Regions from separate parts of the Krasilnikovia cinnamomea genome, predicted to be linked through region 3. Evidence: riboswitches for the same ligand, from Rfam matches in the RefSeq annotation. Region 3 holds a riboswitch; each other region holds the start of a gene.
What was found. A riboswitch is a leader RNA that binds a small molecule or an ion and turns the genes downstream of it on or off. The one in region 3 is predicted to bind cyclic di-AMP.

Region 1: another riboswitch for cyclic di-AMP. It lies ahead of EV385_RS23985 (C40 family peptidase); the one in region 3 lies ahead of EV385_RS03775 (C40 family peptidase).
Region 2: another riboswitch for cyclic di-AMP. It lies ahead of EV385_RS02155 (LysM peptidoglycan-binding domain-containing protein); the one in region 3 lies ahead of EV385_RS03775 (C40 family peptidase).

The regions. Positions count from the first base shown of each region.
Region 1 is NZ_SHKY01000001.1:5,234,916-5,240,307, reverse strand. Features, by position in the region: gene rsmH (16S rRNA (cytosine(1402)-N(4))-methyltransferase RsmH) at 1-856, opposite strand, end outside; gene mraZ (division/cell wall cluster transcriptional repressor MraZ) at 1,079-1,510, opposite strand; gene EV385_RS23985 (C40 family peptidase) at 1,969-2,748, opposite strand; cyclic di-AMP (ydaO/yuaA leader) riboswitch at 2,788-2,919, opposite strand; gene EV385_RS23980 (Mur ligase family protein) at 3,418-4,638, shown strand; gene EV385_RS23975 (type 1 glutamine amidotransferase) at 4,628-5,341, shown strand.
Region 2 is NZ_SHKY01000001.1:504,390-509,781, forward strand. Features, by position in the region: gene pdhA (pyruvate dehydrogenase (acetyl-transferring) E1 component subunit alpha) at 1-470, opposite strand, end outside; gene EV385_RS02140 (Lrp/AsnC family transcriptional regulator) at 602-1,066, shown strand; gene EV385_RS02145 (PLD nuclease N-terminal domain-containing protein) at 1,304-1,723, shown strand; gene EV385_RS33710 (hypothetical protein) at 2,035-2,430, shown strand; gene EV385_RS02155 (LysM peptidoglycan-binding domain-containing protein) at 2,654-3,229, opposite strand; cyclic di-AMP (ydaO/yuaA leader) riboswitch at 3,235-3,379, opposite strand; gene EV385_RS02160 (hypothetical protein) at 3,679-3,963, opposite strand; gene EV385_RS02165 (hypothetical protein) at 4,786-5,058, shown strand; gene EV385_RS36005 (TrmH family RNA methyltransferase) at 5,169-5,375, opposite strand; gene EV385_RS02175 (hypothetical protein) at 5,382-5,392, opposite strand, start outside.
Region 3 is NZ_SHKY01000001.1:862,577-867,968, forward strand. Features, by position in the region: gene EV385_RS03770 (glycoside hydrolase family 3 protein) at 1-1,108, opposite strand, end outside; gene EV385_RS35585 (hypothetical protein) at 1,279-1,410, shown strand; gene EV385_RS03775 (C40 family peptidase) at 1,529-2,086, opposite strand; cyclic di-AMP (ydaO/yuaA leader) riboswitch at 2,096-2,257, opposite strand; gene EV385_RS03780 (hypothetical protein) at 2,670-3,173, shown strand; gene EV385_RS03785 (glycosyltransferase) at 3,189-4,367, opposite strand; gene EV385_RS03790 (hypothetical protein) at 4,473-5,246, opposite strand; gene EV385_RS03795 (hypothetical protein) at 5,314-5,392, shown strand, end outside.

The DNA of each region.
Region 1 (5,392 bases), 4.4 Mb from region 3:
GCGACCGCAGCGTCGGTCCCGTTCCGGGCAGTTCGACCGGCAGGTCGATCGGCCCGGTGCTGCGTGTCCGCGCGGCGATGGCGCGTTTGACGATCCGGTCCTCCAACGACTGATACGACATCACCACCAGGCGCCCCTTGGGCGCCAGCAAGTCCAATGCGGCCGGTACGGCCGCCTCCACCGCGGCGAGTTCGCCGTTTACCTCGATCCGGAGCGCTTGAAACGTTCGCTTCGCGGGGTTGCCCCCCGTACGCCGGGCGGCGGCCGGGATGGCGTCCCGGACGAGATCGGCGAGGAACGACGACGAGCTGATCCGGCCTTTGCTCCGCTCCCGCACGATCGCCGAGACGATCCGCGAGGCGAACTTCTCCTCGCCGTACTCCCGCAGGATCCGGACCAGGTCACCGGGCTGGTAGCCGTTCACGACCTCCTCGGCCGTGATGCCACGGCTCTGGTCCATCCGCATGTCCAGCGGAGCGTCCCGCGAGTAGGCGAACCCGCGGTCGGGCTCGTCGAGCTGGAGCGAGGAGACTCCCAGGTCGAACAGGCCACTGTGGAACGTCGGCAGACCGAGGTCCGCCAGCACGTCCGGCAGCTCGTCGTAGACGGCATGGATCAGATGCGTACGGTCGGCGAAGCGGGCCAGCCGGTGGCGGGAGTGCGCGAGCGCCTCCGGGTCGCGGTCCAGTCCGATGAGGACCGCGTGCGGATACCGTTCGAGCACCGCCTCGGCGTGCCCGCCGAGGCCCAGCGTGAAGTCGACGTGGGTGGCCTGTGGACGGTCCAGGGCGGGGGCGAGCAACTCGAGGCACCGCTCGAGCAGCACGGGCACGTGCGTGCCCCGAAGCTCCCCCATGTCGACCCCCATTGCCCTGCTCATTTCCACGTCCACCCGGTCGCCCGGTCGTCTTCCGTACCGCCAGATCCCCATCCGCTCGTGCCCTGACGTGGGCGCGCCCGACCCCGGACACGCGCCTGGCGCCGGGGAAGAGGCGCCAGGAGCGGGAGCGGCTGGAGATCTCGCAGTACGGCGGCAGCGACGTCCGAGCCGCCTGTACGGCCCGCACCCGGTGACGCCCTACAGTCCGCCGGGCAGCACCCCCTCCTCGATGTCGGCGAATTCGTCCTCACTCGCCGAGAGGTACTGCTCCCAGGACTGCTTGTCCCAGATCTCCACCCGGGTGCTCGCCCCGATCACCACGAGCTCGCGGTTGAGTCCCGCGTACTCCCGCAGGTGGGCGGGGATGGTGACCCGCCCCTGTTTGTCGGGCACCTCGTCGTGCGCGCTGGCGAAGAACACCCGGCTGTACGCCCGGGCGGCCTTGTGTGTCACCGGCTGCTCGCGCAGTTGCCCCGCGATCCGCTGGAACTCGGGCATCGGGAAGACGTAGAGACAGCGCTCCTGCCCCTTGGTGATCACGACACCTCCCGCCAGCTCGTCCCGGAACTTGGCCGGGAGGATCAGCCGGCCCTTGTCGTCGAGGCGTGGCGTGTGCGTGCCGAGGAACATCGGCGCCCACCCCCCGCCCCTTGGCGGTTTCGCGGTCCGCCGTTCGCTCGGGCCGGCAAGTCCTCCAGGGAGACGTCCCACCCGGTGTCAATTCACCCGGGGGTGTCCTGTCCACCTGAAGCCGGTCGCTCGTCGGCCCTGCCACTGCGCTCCACTCTACTCCACTTCCCTCCACCCGCAACCGGAATGCCGCGCTTCGCGAGCCCGGTTCGCAGATGAATGCGCACGTCAGAGGCGTGGACGTGTGGTGGAGGGCGGAACAGCCGTTCGGGTGGATCAAGTTTCCGACATGCGGCTCAGTCGGGCATAAAATCCCCCCGAATCAGGCTCTTCGGAGGGTGCGAAACGCCCACTTGCGCCACTCGGGGAGGAAAGTGGAGGGCCGCACACGACAGTGGGGCGTGACCCGAACCGGGTCACGCCCCACTGAATGTCGTGGTGCCAGGGGCACCGCTACCTCACACGGCGATGCGCCGCACGACGTAGTTCTTGCTCCAGATCTTGTGCTTGCCCACCCGCTTGCCAGACCTCGGCGAGTCCCAGATGTAGCCACCGCCGGCGTAAATGCCCGCGTGGTAACCGTGGGAGCCCGACCGGAAGACGATCAAGTCGCCGATCTGCTTGTTCGACTTGTTGATCTTCTTGCCGTACCGCTGCTGGTCGTTGGCCCGGTGCGGCAGCTTCTTGCCGGCCGCCTTGCGGTACACGTACTGGGTGTAGCCCGAGCAGTCGAAGCGCTTGGGACCCGAGGCGCCGAACTTGTACAGCGCGCCCCGGTGCCGCTTGGCCTCGGCCAGGATCTTCGACCCGCTGGCCTTCACGGTGATCCTGACGGCCCGCGTGGTGGTGCTGCGGTAGCTGCCCGCCCCCGTGAACTGGGAACGGAACCAGCTGGTCGTGGACGGAGTGGTGCGGAACGTGGCGGACCCCTGGGAGTTCAGGCGATGGATCGCCAGGGTCTTCCACTTGCCGTTGCGCTTGGCCTGCAGGCGTACCGAGCCCGTGGTCACGGCCTTGCCGGTACGGGGGTCGAGCACCCGCGCCGTCACGGAGACGGCCTGGCCCCACTTGATCGTGCGCTTGTTGACCCTCTCGGTGAGCCTGGGCGTCACCACCGTCTGAGCGGCCCCGTCGGTGACGGGGGTGGTGGTGGCCGCTACGGCCGGCGTGGCGACTAGCTGGCCGGCGCAGAGGCAGAGACCCAGGGACAGGGCGAGGGTGCCGGTGCCGACGGACATGCGGCGGCCCCGGCTCGAACGACGTTCGTGCACGGTAGAGAGTTCCCTCCGGCACGCCTGCGAGGTTAGCTGTCGGGTTCGGGCGGGAAGGTTGCCCGGCCGCCAAGGCGGCTTCACCCCGAGGTCCAGTCCGTCCGCCGAACCGGCGGGCGTACTGAGCGGACCGAAGATGGGTCCCCCGTCCCTGCCCCCCATTGCCTTGTCTGGTCGTGCGGTGCGTGGTCGTGTCGCCCGGGCCGGGGCAGGGCTCGGCGTGACCCGGATCGACACGAGCGGCGAGCGATCGCTCACCGCCAGAGACCTTGGTACCTGAATTCGAAGTTCAACGCTTGATCAAGATCGTTAAGAAAAGATGTTGGCACTTTTGGGCGTGTCCGGTTTGCGGCCACAGCGCGACAAATGCCGCCACACTCCGTGGTGCCCCGCTTACCCAGCGGTGAGGGTTACGGGTGAATCACGACACACAAATATCCCCACGAAGGTCGATCATGGCCCTATGTGGACTCGGCCGTTCGGCGTACGTATCTCCCAAAAGGCGTATCCCGGACGTCGGCCGGGCGACCGAATGGTCGGCCGAAGGACGGAGGGCCGTCACGGTGGGGACTGCCCGTCCGACCACTCGACGTAGTGTCCGGCTCCGGTACCCTCGCTCGCGTGACGGACGGGAAGATGCCCCTGCGGGCCAAGGTCGCGAGCTCGGTCTCGCGCACCGCGGCCGCGCTCTCGCGGGCTGCGGGACGCGGCGACGGCTCGGTGATCGGCGGCTGGATCGGCCTCAAAATCGACCCTGACCTGCTGGCCCACCTCGCTGCAGGCCGGGCCATCGCGCTCGTGTCGGGCACCAACGGCAAGACCACCACCACCCGCCTCGCCGCGGCCGCCCTCGGCGTGCTCGGACCGGTCGCCACCAACTCGTTCGGCGCCAACATGCCCACCGGGCACACCTCCGCGCTGGCCAAGGCCGGCGCCACCCCGTTCGCGGTGCTGGAGGTCGACGAGCACTACCTGGCCCGGGTCATCGAGGAGACCTCACCCCGGGTGATCGCCCTGCTCAACCTCTCCCGCGACCAACTGGACCGGGCCAAGGAGGTGGCGATGATGGCGCAGTTGTGGCGCACCGCGCTCGCCGCCCACCCCGACGCGCACGTGGTCGCCAACGCCGACGATCCCATGGTCGTCTGGGCCGCGATCGGCTCGCCGCACGTCACCTGGTTCAGCGCCGGTCAGCGCTGGCATGACGACTCCTGGGTCTGCCCCGAGTGCGGCTCCGCGATCCACCGCGAGGGCGGCGACTGGTTCTGCACCGGCTGCGGACTGCGCCGCCCGCAGGCCCAGTGGCACGTCGAGGACGACGGCGTGGTGGACCCCAACGGCGACTGGCACCTGGTCAAGCTGCAACTGCCCGGCCACGTCAACCTCGGCAACGCGGCCACCGCGCTGGCCGTGGCCGCCGAGTTCGGGGTACGGCCCATCGAGGCGGCCCCCCGGCTCGCCTCGGTCACCTCCGTCGCCGGCCGCTACGCCCAGGTGGAGCGGGACGGACGCACCGTGCGGCTGCTGCTGGCCAAGAACCCGGCAAGCTGGCTGGAGGCGTTCGACATGGCGCAGGACGCGCCGACGCTGCTGGCCGTCAACGCCCGCGACCCCGACGGCCTCGACACCTCCTGGCTGTACGACGTGGACTTCTCCCCGCTGCGCGGACGGCCCGTGCTGATCACCGGTGACCGTGCGTACGACCTCGCGGTGCGACTGGAAGTGAACGACGTGGCCTTCCGGCACGTTAAGACGTTTGACGAGGCGGTACGGGCGACCCCGCCGGGACGCCTCGAAGTGATCGCGAACTACACCGCGTTCCAGGATGTGCGAGCGGAGTTGGACCGTGTCGACTGAGAGCACGCTGCGGATCGTGTGGATCTACCCCGACCTGCTGTCGACGTACGGCGACCGGGGCAACCTGCTGATCCTCGCCCGCCGAGCCGCCCTGCGCGGCATCGGGGTCGAGACCTACGAGGTCCGCTCGGACCAGCCCATGCCCACCACCGCCGACATCTATCTCATCGGCGGCGGGGAGGACGGCCCGCAGGCCCTCGCGGCGCAGCGGCTCATCGCGGACGGCGGGCTGCACCGCGCGGTCGGCCAGGGCGCCGCGGTGCTGGCCATCTGCGCCGGCTACCAGCTGTTCGGCGAGTCGTTCTTCGCCAAGGGCACCCGGTGTGCCGGGCTCGGCCTGCTCGACATCACCTCGGACCGGGGCGAGACCCGCGCGGTCGGCGAGGTCCGCGGCGACATCGACCCGCGGCTGGGCCTGCCCCCGCTGACCGGCTTCGAGAACCACGGCGGCCGTACGCATCTCGGTCCCGGGGTCGCCCCGCTGGCCCGCGTCACCGCCGGCATCGGCAACGACGGGCGCACCGAGGGCGCGTGGGCCGGGAAGATCCTCGGCACGTACGCCCACGGCCCCGCGCTGGCCCGCAACCCAGCGATAGCCGATCTGCTCCTGAGATGGGCGATCGGCGCCGATAGTCTCGTGCCCCTGGATGACACCTGGGCCGACCGGCTCCGGAGCGAACGGCTCGCCGCGGCGGGCACCTGACCAGCACCAGCACCACCTAGTCCTCGACCGGCAACGAGACTGGAGCGGCAC
Region 2 (5,392 bases), 360 kb from region 3:
ACGGTCGGTTCGCCGCGCAGGCGGGCCGCGTGGGCGACGCCGACGGCGTGTGGCAGCTGGGTGGCCAGCGGTGTCGCATGCGGAGCGACGTGGTGCTGGTAGGGGTCGTAGCCGCAGTGCCAGTCGCCCTTGAGCAGGCTCAGCGCCTCGACCGGGTCGACGCCTTTGACCACGGCCGCGACGGTGTCCCGGTAGGTCGGGAACAACCAGTCGTCGGCGGTGAGGACCTGCGCGGCCGCGACCTGACAGGCCTCCTGGCCGTGCGAGGACGGGTAGACGGCCAGGCGGCCCTGCCGGACCAGCGCGTACGCCTGGTCGTTGAGCCGGCGGGCGGTGATCAGAGCCCCGAGCGACCGGATCAGGTCCGCGTCGTCCGGGACGGGGTACGAGCTCTCGACCGGCCGCCCCTGTGCATCGATCAGGGTGACCGGGTCCGCGGACGGCAACAGCCGACGGGGGTCAGATGTCATGGGCAAATTGTGTGACCATCGCCATTTGTGTTCCACAACACGGGGAAGAACGAGAAAATGGCGTTCCAGACCGCCGTCTCGAGAGCCAAACGTCCAGGTGAACGGGCCTTCAGGCCGGGAGGGGAAGACAGGTGGCCAGCACGCTCGACGACGTCGACCGCCAGATCCTGGTCGAGCTGAACCGCGACGGCCGCATGTCGATCCGTACGCTCGCCGAAAGGCTGCACATCTCCCGGGCCAACGCCTACGCCCGGGTGCAGCGCCTGCGCGAGACGAACGTGATCCGAGGGTTCCGCGCCGACGTCGACCACGTCGCCGCCGGGATGGGCACCTCGGCGTACGTCACGGTCAACCTGCGCCAGGCCGAGTGGCGCGCCGTCGGCGAACGGCTCCGAACCCTGCCGGGGGTCGTACACATCGCGCTCGTCGGCGGCGACTTCGATGTGATCCTGCTGGTCCGGGCCAAGGACAACACCGACCTGCGCCGGCTGGTCCTCGACGAGATCCAGGGCATGCCCGGTGTGGTCAACACGCGGACCCTGCTGGTCTTCGAGGAGTTCGAGCCGCCGACGGCCGCGGCGATGTGGGAGGAGTAGCAACGCGGTCAGTCGTGCTCGACGCTGCCCTCCCTCGCACGGCCCCGGCGACGGGCATCGCCGGTGTTCCGGGTCCAGCGCTGGAAGCTACGGCTGCCTGAGGCGACTTCCGGGTCGCCACACACATGTAAGTAACCCATGGCGGATGAGGCCGGGATGACCAGCGCGCGGTGAACTGGAGAGACCTCGATCCCCATACCGCCGACGCAGTCGGCGTCGACCCGGAAGGGCACTTACGTGTTCGACAACAACGGCTCGTTCCTGCTGGCCGCCTTCGAGTTCTTCATCTTCCTCGCGTGGTTCATGGGCCTGTTCTGGATCTTCGGTGACCTCTTCCGGAGCAAGGACCTCGGCGGTGGGGCCAAGACCCTGTGGTCGCTGTTCCTCATCTTCCTTCCGATACTCGGCATGTTGATCTATCTGATGGCCCGTGGCGGCGGCATGACCGACCGCGCACTCGCCGCCCAGGCCGACCTGCAGAAGCGGCAGGAGGCCTACATCAGGTCGGTCGCCACGTCGAACGGCGGTAGAGGCAGCGTCACCGAGGAGATCGCGTCGGCGAAGGCACTGCTCGACTCCGGCGCGATCAACGCGAGCGAATACGAGCAGCTGAAGGCCAATGCGCTCGGGAAGAACACCGCCTCGCTGGTCGCCTAGAACGGTCGCGGCGCGTGCGTAGGGCGCGGCCGGGTGGGCGCGTCCACGCGCGCCTGGACCCAGTTCGGCCATGCTGCTGCCCACCCATGACGGGCCGGATGGTGACACCGTGACCGGCTGCTCGGATCCCGAACTGAGCGCTTAGCCCTGCCCAGGGCTCGCGAATCGACGTTGCAGAGGCCCCAGTGCGGAGCGGCTCAATTTGTATCGTGCGGCAACTTATATTGCCTTGAACCGCCCTCGCCTCGACCATTCTTTCCGGCCGGACGGCCCTTCTTTTTGCTGTCCCCCCTGCATTACATTCACTCGCCATGACCCGACCGGACTTGCCGCGCCTCGTCGAGCAGACCCGAGCACTACTGTTGCTGCAGATGTACCTGACGCTGCTCGTCCTGGTTTTCATGACGCTGCTGATGCAGTTCTTGACCAGCGCTATGGGCCCGTCTCGTGGCGACAGGTTCCTCACCGTCTACGTGATCCTGGTGTGCGTCCCGTTCGTCCTGGGGCTGTCGGCCTGGATGTTCCGCCGAGGGCAGGTGCTCGGCTGGATCCTTGCCTTCGTCGCGGAAGTGGTCAGCTTCTCAATCGCCGTCGGCTCCATCCTCGGCCCTTTCACGGGCATTGCGGCGGTCATCCTGCTCGTGGTGGCGTCCTGCATCCTGGTCAACCTCTTCCGTCCCGAGGTCCGCCGGTTCTTCTTCGGATAACCGCCGTTCGGCTCCGGGGCCGCCCGTCGTCGACTCAGTGTGCGGAGTCGTCGTCACCGGATCCGCGGACTTGTCGCGCAGCCACCGGCGCGTGACGTGGCTGTGTGCCGCGGCGACAGAGGCCGCCATGAGTTCGGCCCGCGATGACACCGGCTCGGTCGGGCATCCACCGATGACGTTGACGGCCGCCCCAGTCGGATGCGCCGGGGCGGCCGTCCCCCGGTCACAGGGCCAGACGCTGACCCGGCCGGATCAGGTGCGGGTCGCCGCCCAACACACCCCGGTTCAGCCGGAACAGAGTGCGCCAGCCGCCCTTGATGTGGTGCCGCTCGGCGATCGACGCCAGCGTCTCGCCGGCGCGTACGACATGCACCCGGGCCCGGTGAGCCCGATGGGTGTCGTGTGTGCGGTGCGTCTTGCGAGCCTTGTGCGCGGCGGCCCGATGATGCTTCGGCGAGCCCGCCTTGGCGCCGCATACCGGCCACGCGCGGATGCCCTGGGTACGCAGGACCCGCTCGGCGACCGCGATCTGCTGCGCCCGGGTGGCCTTGTCGGCCGTACGGGCGTACTTCGTACCCCCGTGACCGGCCCAGGTACGGCGGCTGAACTGCAGCCCACCGTAATAGCCGTTGCCGGTGTTGATGTGCCACCTGCCGCCGGACTCGCAGCGGGCGATGGCGTCCCAGTTGACGCTGGACGCGGACGCCGGAGCGGCCGGGCCGAGCAGGGTCACGGCGCCGGTGACACCGGCCGCGATGACGCCCAGCACGAGGCGGGTGGGCTTTCGGAACTGTGCCATGACAGAGAACCTCCACGCCTGCGAGGTCAGCTGTCGGGTTCGGGCTGAGGCGCCCGGCCGCGGTCTGCGGCTTCACCCCGAGGCGCGCGGCAGCGCACCGAAGAACTAGTGGGTCCCCCGCTCCAAGCCTGGTTGAGGAATGCCCGACGAGCGGCGGCTTGGATTCGGCGTTACCGCCCGCGGGGCCCGCGTTGGCGGACGCGGGCGACGGTATCCACGAGAATTGTGGAGCCGCAAAGAAATCCAGCCGGATCGTGAGATCGATCTCTTGTTCGCCGGCCTCACGGCTACCCGGATCTGATACCGCTACCGGTCCCCGTCACCGCTCGGTCTGGCAGGCGCCCGGTACCGGGTGGACGGATGCGTGACTGATGCAACAATCCTGTGCGGACCAGGAGGTCCGCCCTGTCCGCGTACCGAGCGAACACGCCCGTACGCGGCCGGATGCCTCAGAGCGCTTGGGGGTCGCCGCTACGCACGGCCTCGGTCCGGCTGCGGCCGGTACGCAGCATCCACCACAACTCCCCCGGGACGGCACGCCAACCGCGGGCGCGCGCCGCCTGGTAGGTGGCCCGTCCCATGAGGAGTACGCCGATCCAGAAGCTCACTTCGGCGAGCACGAGGATGGTGACCACGGTCCATGCGGGGGCGCCGGCGGCGGCCGCCACAGTTGCGGCGAGGGCCCACGGCAGGCTGGTGAGCGCTAGCAGCGCTCCGACCCGAAGCTTGTTCACGCGCTCATCATGGTCCATCGCATCAACAGCTACCCCGGCGGGCGCTTGCGTCCAGCTCATTGATCGCGGCGAGGAGGGCGGTCGCTTAGCGTCGCATGGCGAACCGGTCGAGTGAGCAGCGACGGCGCGGTTGCCTTTTCAGCTGGTTGATGCCGCACGCCACGGCGTGGCGCTGCTCATTGAGCTCGGGATCAATGGTGGTGGACGGCCGCCCCTCGACCCGAGCATGCGCCGCCTGGCGTCCTGATCGGCCTTGCAACTGCTTATCAACCCGAATCACATCATGCCGGGGTATCCCTCGGCCCTGGCGGCGGCCAGGTTGCTTCGATCACACCAGGCCGGTCGGGACAGCGGGAACCGCGTCGCCTCCATACCGTCGCCCGATAGCTGATCGAGTTCAGTGCTTACGGGGCGGACCAAGATGAATCGACCAACGACGGAAGGTATCGGACACGCAGGGTCGCCGACGTCGACGACAGCGGTGCACGCAGGGGCCCGACGCAAGCACGCGGCGCTCCTCGCGGTGGCCACGGCGGCGCTGCTCGGCACTACCGCATGCAGTGCCGTTGAGCCCACGTCCGCGAGGGACGCGGCGAGCCCCGCAGTGTCCAGCGCCGCTGCGGCAACGTCCACCTCTACGGCTCCGTTGCCGTCGACAGCGCCCGGCGTCTACAAGCTCACCGGCAATCCTTGCCAGGCCATTGACGCCGCCGCGATCGCCTCCGTGGTCGGCCGCACCGACCAGCCCGCGCCAAGCCGGCGAGCGGTCTCACCCCGGCGATCAGCCGCTGCTCGATCAACTACCGTGCACACCGGCTCAGCGTGGACATCAACCTCGTCGACGACGCGTCCACCGAGCCGATCTACCAGCGCATGCGCGGCGCCGCGGCGAAGCAGTTCTCGATCACCGAGGTGTCGGGAATCGGCCAGGGCGCGTACCTCTATGACGACCCACAACTCGGTCCGCACCTGGCCACCTACGACGGCAACCTCAACCTCGAGATCAGTCTGATCCCGCGTGGCGGCACCGTGCCTGACGCCACGACGCTGCTCACCCAAGTCGCAACCGGCACCCTCGCGAAGCTACGCGCCTGACCGGTAGCCGACACATCTGATCCGCTGGGGACTACCGCACGGATGCGGCATTCCCCCGGGGGCGCTGCACCTGTCGGCGAATGACCGCTCCAGGCTTTGAGAACGGCCGGCTACCTCAGTCCCGCCAGACGGTAGAGCACCAGGGAACCGGCGACGGCCACGTGGAGGCTCAACCCCGTACCAATCATGGGGATCTCCACCACAGCGTCGAGCAGGTCAACGGCCTCCACCGGAATGCCATCGGCCTCGTGCCCGGTCCTCCTGCCGAGCCACTGACCATCGCCCGGGCGGACCAGAATCCCCTCCGCCCGGGCCATGTGGAGTCAGCGGCCGG
Region 3 (5,392 bases):
CCAGGCCCACCGCGGATCCGGCCTGCGCGGCGCCGATGGGGCCGGGCGCCGTCGGCGACCTGGCGGCGCGCGCGTCGGCGGCCGCGCGGGCGCCGGTGGCGATCTGGCTCACCTCGGTCCAGGCGGCCAGCCGGCGGACCCGCTCGGCGGCGTCCCGCAGTCGTTGTTCGCCGAGCTCGCCGGAGCGCACCGCCGCGACGATCGCGTCGCGCAACAGCACCGCGGTGTGCTCGTCGGCGTGGTCGCCGCCCACACAGATGGCGTCGGCGCCCGCGGCCAGCGCCCGCACGGCGGCACCCGCCAGCCCGTACCGTCGGCGCACACCCTCCATCTCGATGCCGTCGGTGACGATGAGCCCGGTGAAGCCGAGTTCCTCGCGCAGCAGGCCGGTGAGGATGCGCCGGCTCAGCGTCGCGGGCAGCTCCGGATCCCAGGCGGGCACCAGCAGATGCCCGGTCATCACGGCCTGCACCCCGGCGGCGATCGCGGCACGGAACGGCAGCAGCTCACACGCGTCCAGCTCGGCCCGGCTGCGGTCGATCACGGGTACGGCGTGGTGCGAGTCCACATTGGTGTCACCGTGACCCGGGAAGTGCTTGGCACAGGCGGCCACCCCCGCCCGCTGCAGGCCGGTGACGAACGCGGCGCCGTGCCGGGCGACCAGGTGCGCGTCGGATCCGAACGCCCGTACGCCGATCACCGGGTTGTCCGGATTGGAATTGACGTCGGTGTCGGGGGCGTAGTCCACAGTGATGCCCGCGTGGGCGAGGTCGAGCCCGAGGTCGTGGGCGACGACCTCGGTGACCGTGACGTCGTCGATCGCGCCGAGGGCCAGATTGCCCGGACGCGAGCTGCCGTAACGGGATTCGAGCCGGGTGACGTCACCGGCCTCCTCGTCGATCGCCACGATGACGTCCGGCCGTTCCGCGCGCAGTTGCGCGGTGAGCGCGGCGACCTGGGCCGCGGATTCGACGTTGCGGGCGAACAGCGCCACTCCACCGAGGCCCTCGGCGAGGCGGCGGCGCACCCAGTCCGGCGCGGTGGTGCCCACGAAGCCCGGCTGCAGCACGGTGGCGGCGAGTTCCGGCAAGTCCCCTTGTCGCGGCATGAGCCCCGAACCTCCGGTGACGATCGACACGCGCTCCGGTGAGCGCGTCCCCAACTGACAACCGACAACCGTCATGGGCGCGGCGGACGGACCAATGGTCACACCCGGTCCGCGTTCAGTCAACAAACCTTTCTATTGGTACGGTGTCCGCGCCCGTTAGAGTTCTCGGCGTGCAGACCCCCCTCGCGGCAACCTCCGGCGTGGACTGGTCCGAAGTGCATGCCGTCCGGCTGCTCGGCGTCGCCCTCGCCGCGCTCATCCTGATCTGGGCGATTCGCCGCATGTTCGGCGGCAAACGCTGACCCACTCCTGGGCGGCCCACGCAACGGTCAAGGCCACCCCGGTGACCGGGGCGGCCTTGACCGCGACAGCCGCCGAGGCGGCCAAATTGACTTCACCGCCGAGGCGGCCGAACCCGGGTCAGACGCCGATCCGGCCGTACCTGACCCTGCCGGGCTCGAAGATCGCCGCGAGCTTGACCCGGCTGCCGGGCTTCGGGGCGTGCCACACCTTCCCCTGACCGGCGTAGACGGCCACGTGGTAGGCGTGCCCGCCGCGAACCCAGAAGACCAGGTCGCCGGGGCGCCGCTGCGCCTTGGCCAGGCGGCGCACCTGGTGGAACTGGGCGTTCGCGGTGCGGCCCAGCTTCAGCTGCGCCTTGCGGTAGACGTATCCGGCCAGGCCGGAGCAGTCGAAGGCCTTCGGGCCGCCGGCGCCGAGCCGGTAGGGCTTGCCCTTTTGCGCCTTGGCGAACGCGACGATCCGCAGGCCCCGGGCCTTGGCCGCCGCGACGGCGCGCGCCTGAGCCGCGCGGGCCTTGGCGGCCCGCTGAGCCGCGGTCGCGTGCGACCCGGCCGCCCTGGAGTCCGCCGCCGCCGGCGACGGCGCCGCGGCACCCAGGGTGACGGTGGTTACCAGCGCTGCGGCCAGCCCGAACAGAGCGAGGCGACGCAGAACCGGCGGGTGGGAATGAGACATTCAGGCATCCTGATCCTTCAACCCGCGTGCGAGGTTAGCTGTCGGGTTAGGCCTTGAAGTGGCCCGCCACGCTCCGCGTGGCCGCACCCCCAGCCGGTGTCGGGCACCGGCACACTGGGTCCCCCGCTCCTGCCCATCGAAGTCACTGATAGGAGTCAGTCTTCGTTCGCACTCCCGGCGGGCAGGACTCCGCGGCCGGAAGCAGCGACCCCGGGTTCGGGGTGCGCCCTTACCGTCGGCACGGGGGCGAACCGGCTCACCGCCACTGCGGTTGCATGGACCTCGCGACTCACGAACCCGACGCCCGGTCGGGTACCCGGCGGGACACGGCTGGTCCAAGACCCCCGGAAGCGGACGACCCGGGCAGGGGTCTGTGGCGTAGGTCACAGCCGAGCCCGCCGTCCGGCGGTGCCGGGAATCGGGACCCGGGCGGCAGACGATACGGGCCCGGCCGGTCCCCGACATTCGCCGCGGTACCGGATGACGATTCGGTTCGGCGCAGCCCGGGTACGGATCCCGTCCGTTCCGGCAGGCGAGGAGAATGCACTCTCGGTCGCCGACAACCGTGGAAAGGACCACCCGAGTGACGGACCAACCGATGTACGCCAGCCTGGGCTACACCGACGCCGAATGGGGACTGCTGACCGGCCTGCCGCAGTCGGTGCTGACCGCCGCCAGCGCCGCCAGCCTCGACGGGGCCCGCAAGACGCGCGCCGAGAACGCCGCCGGCCTCGACGAGATCGCGGACGCCCGGACCAGCAGCAGCCCGCTCGTCGCGGCGGTCGCCGCCGCCGTGGTGGACCGCGTCGGCGACCCCGAACTCGGCGAGGAACTGCCGGTCCTCGCCCCGGCCGACCCCGCCGGGTACGCCGGGGACGTGCTGGAGCGGGTCGGGCAGGCGGTCACGCTGCTGGCCGCCAAGGCCCCGGCCGAGGACGCCCGGACGTACCGGCACTGGCTCGTGGAGATCGCGGAATCGGTGGTCGGGGCCGCCTCCACCGGAGGTGTGCTCGGCATCGGCGCCGAGACGGTGACCGACAGCGAGCGCCGGTTCCGCGACGAGCTGTCCGCCGCGCTCGCGGACTGATCACGCGCCGGGGCGCTACGCGACCGCCTCGGCGTCGGAGCGGCTCTCCAGCGCCGCGTACACGGCGCCGACCTGGGCCGCCGCCCGCTGCCAGGAGTACGCCTGGCGGGCCCGGTCCAGCGCGGCGGTCGCGTACGCGAACCGGCGCACCGGGTCGATGATCAGCCGGCGCAGCGTGCCCCCCAGCGCCTCGGGGTCGGCGGCTGGCACGAGATCACCGGTCAGGCCGTCCACCACGGTCTCCGGCAGCGCGCCGGACGCGACGCCCACCACGGGCACGCCGCACGCCATCGCCTCCAGCGGAGCCGCCTCGTACCGGTCCTGCCCGGGCGCGACGACGAACACGTCCGCCGAGCGGTACCAGGCCGGCAGGTCCGCCGAGGTGACGGCACCGACCAGGCGGACCCGGTCGGCGACCTGGCAGCGCACCGCGAGCTCGCGCAGCCGGGCGGCCTGCGGGTCGTCGGGCAGCCCGGCCGCGGGCGGGCCGCCGATCAGCACGAACTCCGCTCCCGGCACGGCCCGCATGGCCCGGACCACGGCGCCGTAGCCCGTACCGTCGGCCAGCCGCCCGACGGCCAGGATGCGGGGGCGGCGCGGGTCGCGCTCCGCCACCGGGCCGTCCGGGTTGAACCGCCGGCTGTCCACCCCGGCCGGGACGAAGGTGATCCGCGGGCGCGGCACCCCCCGGTCCACCAGTTCGCCTACCTCCTGCTGGCTGCGGGCGAGCACCCGATCGACGGCGCGGCCGAGCGCCCGCTCGTAGCCGGCCCGCGACGGGCCGTTGCCGCCCGGCTCGGCGGGGCCCGCGCCCAGCTCGTGGAACGACTGCACCACGGGTACGCCGATCCGGCGGGCCGCGGTCACCGCGGCGAGACCGCCCGTCCAGAAGTGCGCGTGCACCACGGCCGGCGCCCAGTCCCCGTCCCGCCAGGAGCGGCCCAGCCACCGCGCGAACTCACCCAGGCACGGCAGCCGCTCCTGGACGGGAAGCACCCGCGCCGGACCGGCGGGAACCCGTACCACCGGGACACCGCCCGGGGCCCGCACCACGTCGGGCGCGGCGGGGTCGTCGCGCCGGGTGTGGATCCGTACGTCGTGGCCGAGCTCCGCCAGCGCCTCGGCCAGCTCCAGGACGTGCCGGCCGCCGGCGCCCAGGGAACCGGTGTTCTCCGAGATCATCGCGACGCGCATGGGTCCTCCTCCAGCAGAGCAGCCTCCGGGAGGACGACCGGAGGAAGGCCGTGACACTCGGTGCGATGTGCCCCGGCCAGCTCGGGATAAACCCGACCCGGCCCATCAGAACGTGCGGAGTTTCAGGGCGGTGGCGGGTGCGCGAAGTTCCATGGCGTACCGGTCCGGAACGCGCGGCCAGGCGGCCGGAGCCAGCACCGACCCGGCGGGCACGGCGTCCCGCGCCGCCCACGGAGTCGTGACCGACCCGGCGCCGCCGCGCAGCCGCACCCGGACCGGGCTGGCGGCGGGTGCCCGTACGGTGATCGTCGCGGCCGGGCCGGTGACCGTGACCGGCACGGTGCCGCGCGGGCGGGGCAGCCGCACCTCGATCAGCCCGGCGGCGCCCACGTCCAGCCGCCGGATCCGCCCGTGGCTCAGGTCGAGGTGCTGCTCCCCCGCCCCCGCCGGAAGCCGCAGGTCCCAGCTGACCGTACGGTTCAGCGCGATCCCGACCGCGTCCGCGCCGTCGCCGCCGGTGGGCCGCAGGGCCAGGCGAAGCCGGCCGTCCATGCCCGTGACCCGCGGGGCCAGGCCCGACCCGGCCGGGGTGCTGATCCGGTAGAGCAGCCCAGGCAGGTCCGCCAGGCGCACGTCGACCCGGGAGGCCGCGTCCCCGACGACCAGCGACGCCCCACCGCGCCCGCGCAGCGGCGCCTCGACGACGTGGCCCGCCCCGGTTCCCGTGGGTACGGCGGTTCCCGTGGAGCTCCCGGCGGGTCCGGCGTGCTCGGCGGGTCCGGCGTGCTCGGCCGCGCCGGTGCACGCGGCCGCCGGAAGCACGGCCAGCAGAGCGGACAACAGCGCGGCCGGGCGGCGGCGGCTCAGCTCGCGGAACACGATCGGACAACGCGGAATCGGCCGAACGGGTGACGGCGTTTCGCCCGCATCGCGGCAGACTTGCCGGGTGCAGTCCGCAGGCTTCCTTTCCGACCGCCAGCGCCGGTTCGCGTGGCTCGGCTTCGTGCTGGCCGCGTTCCAGGCTC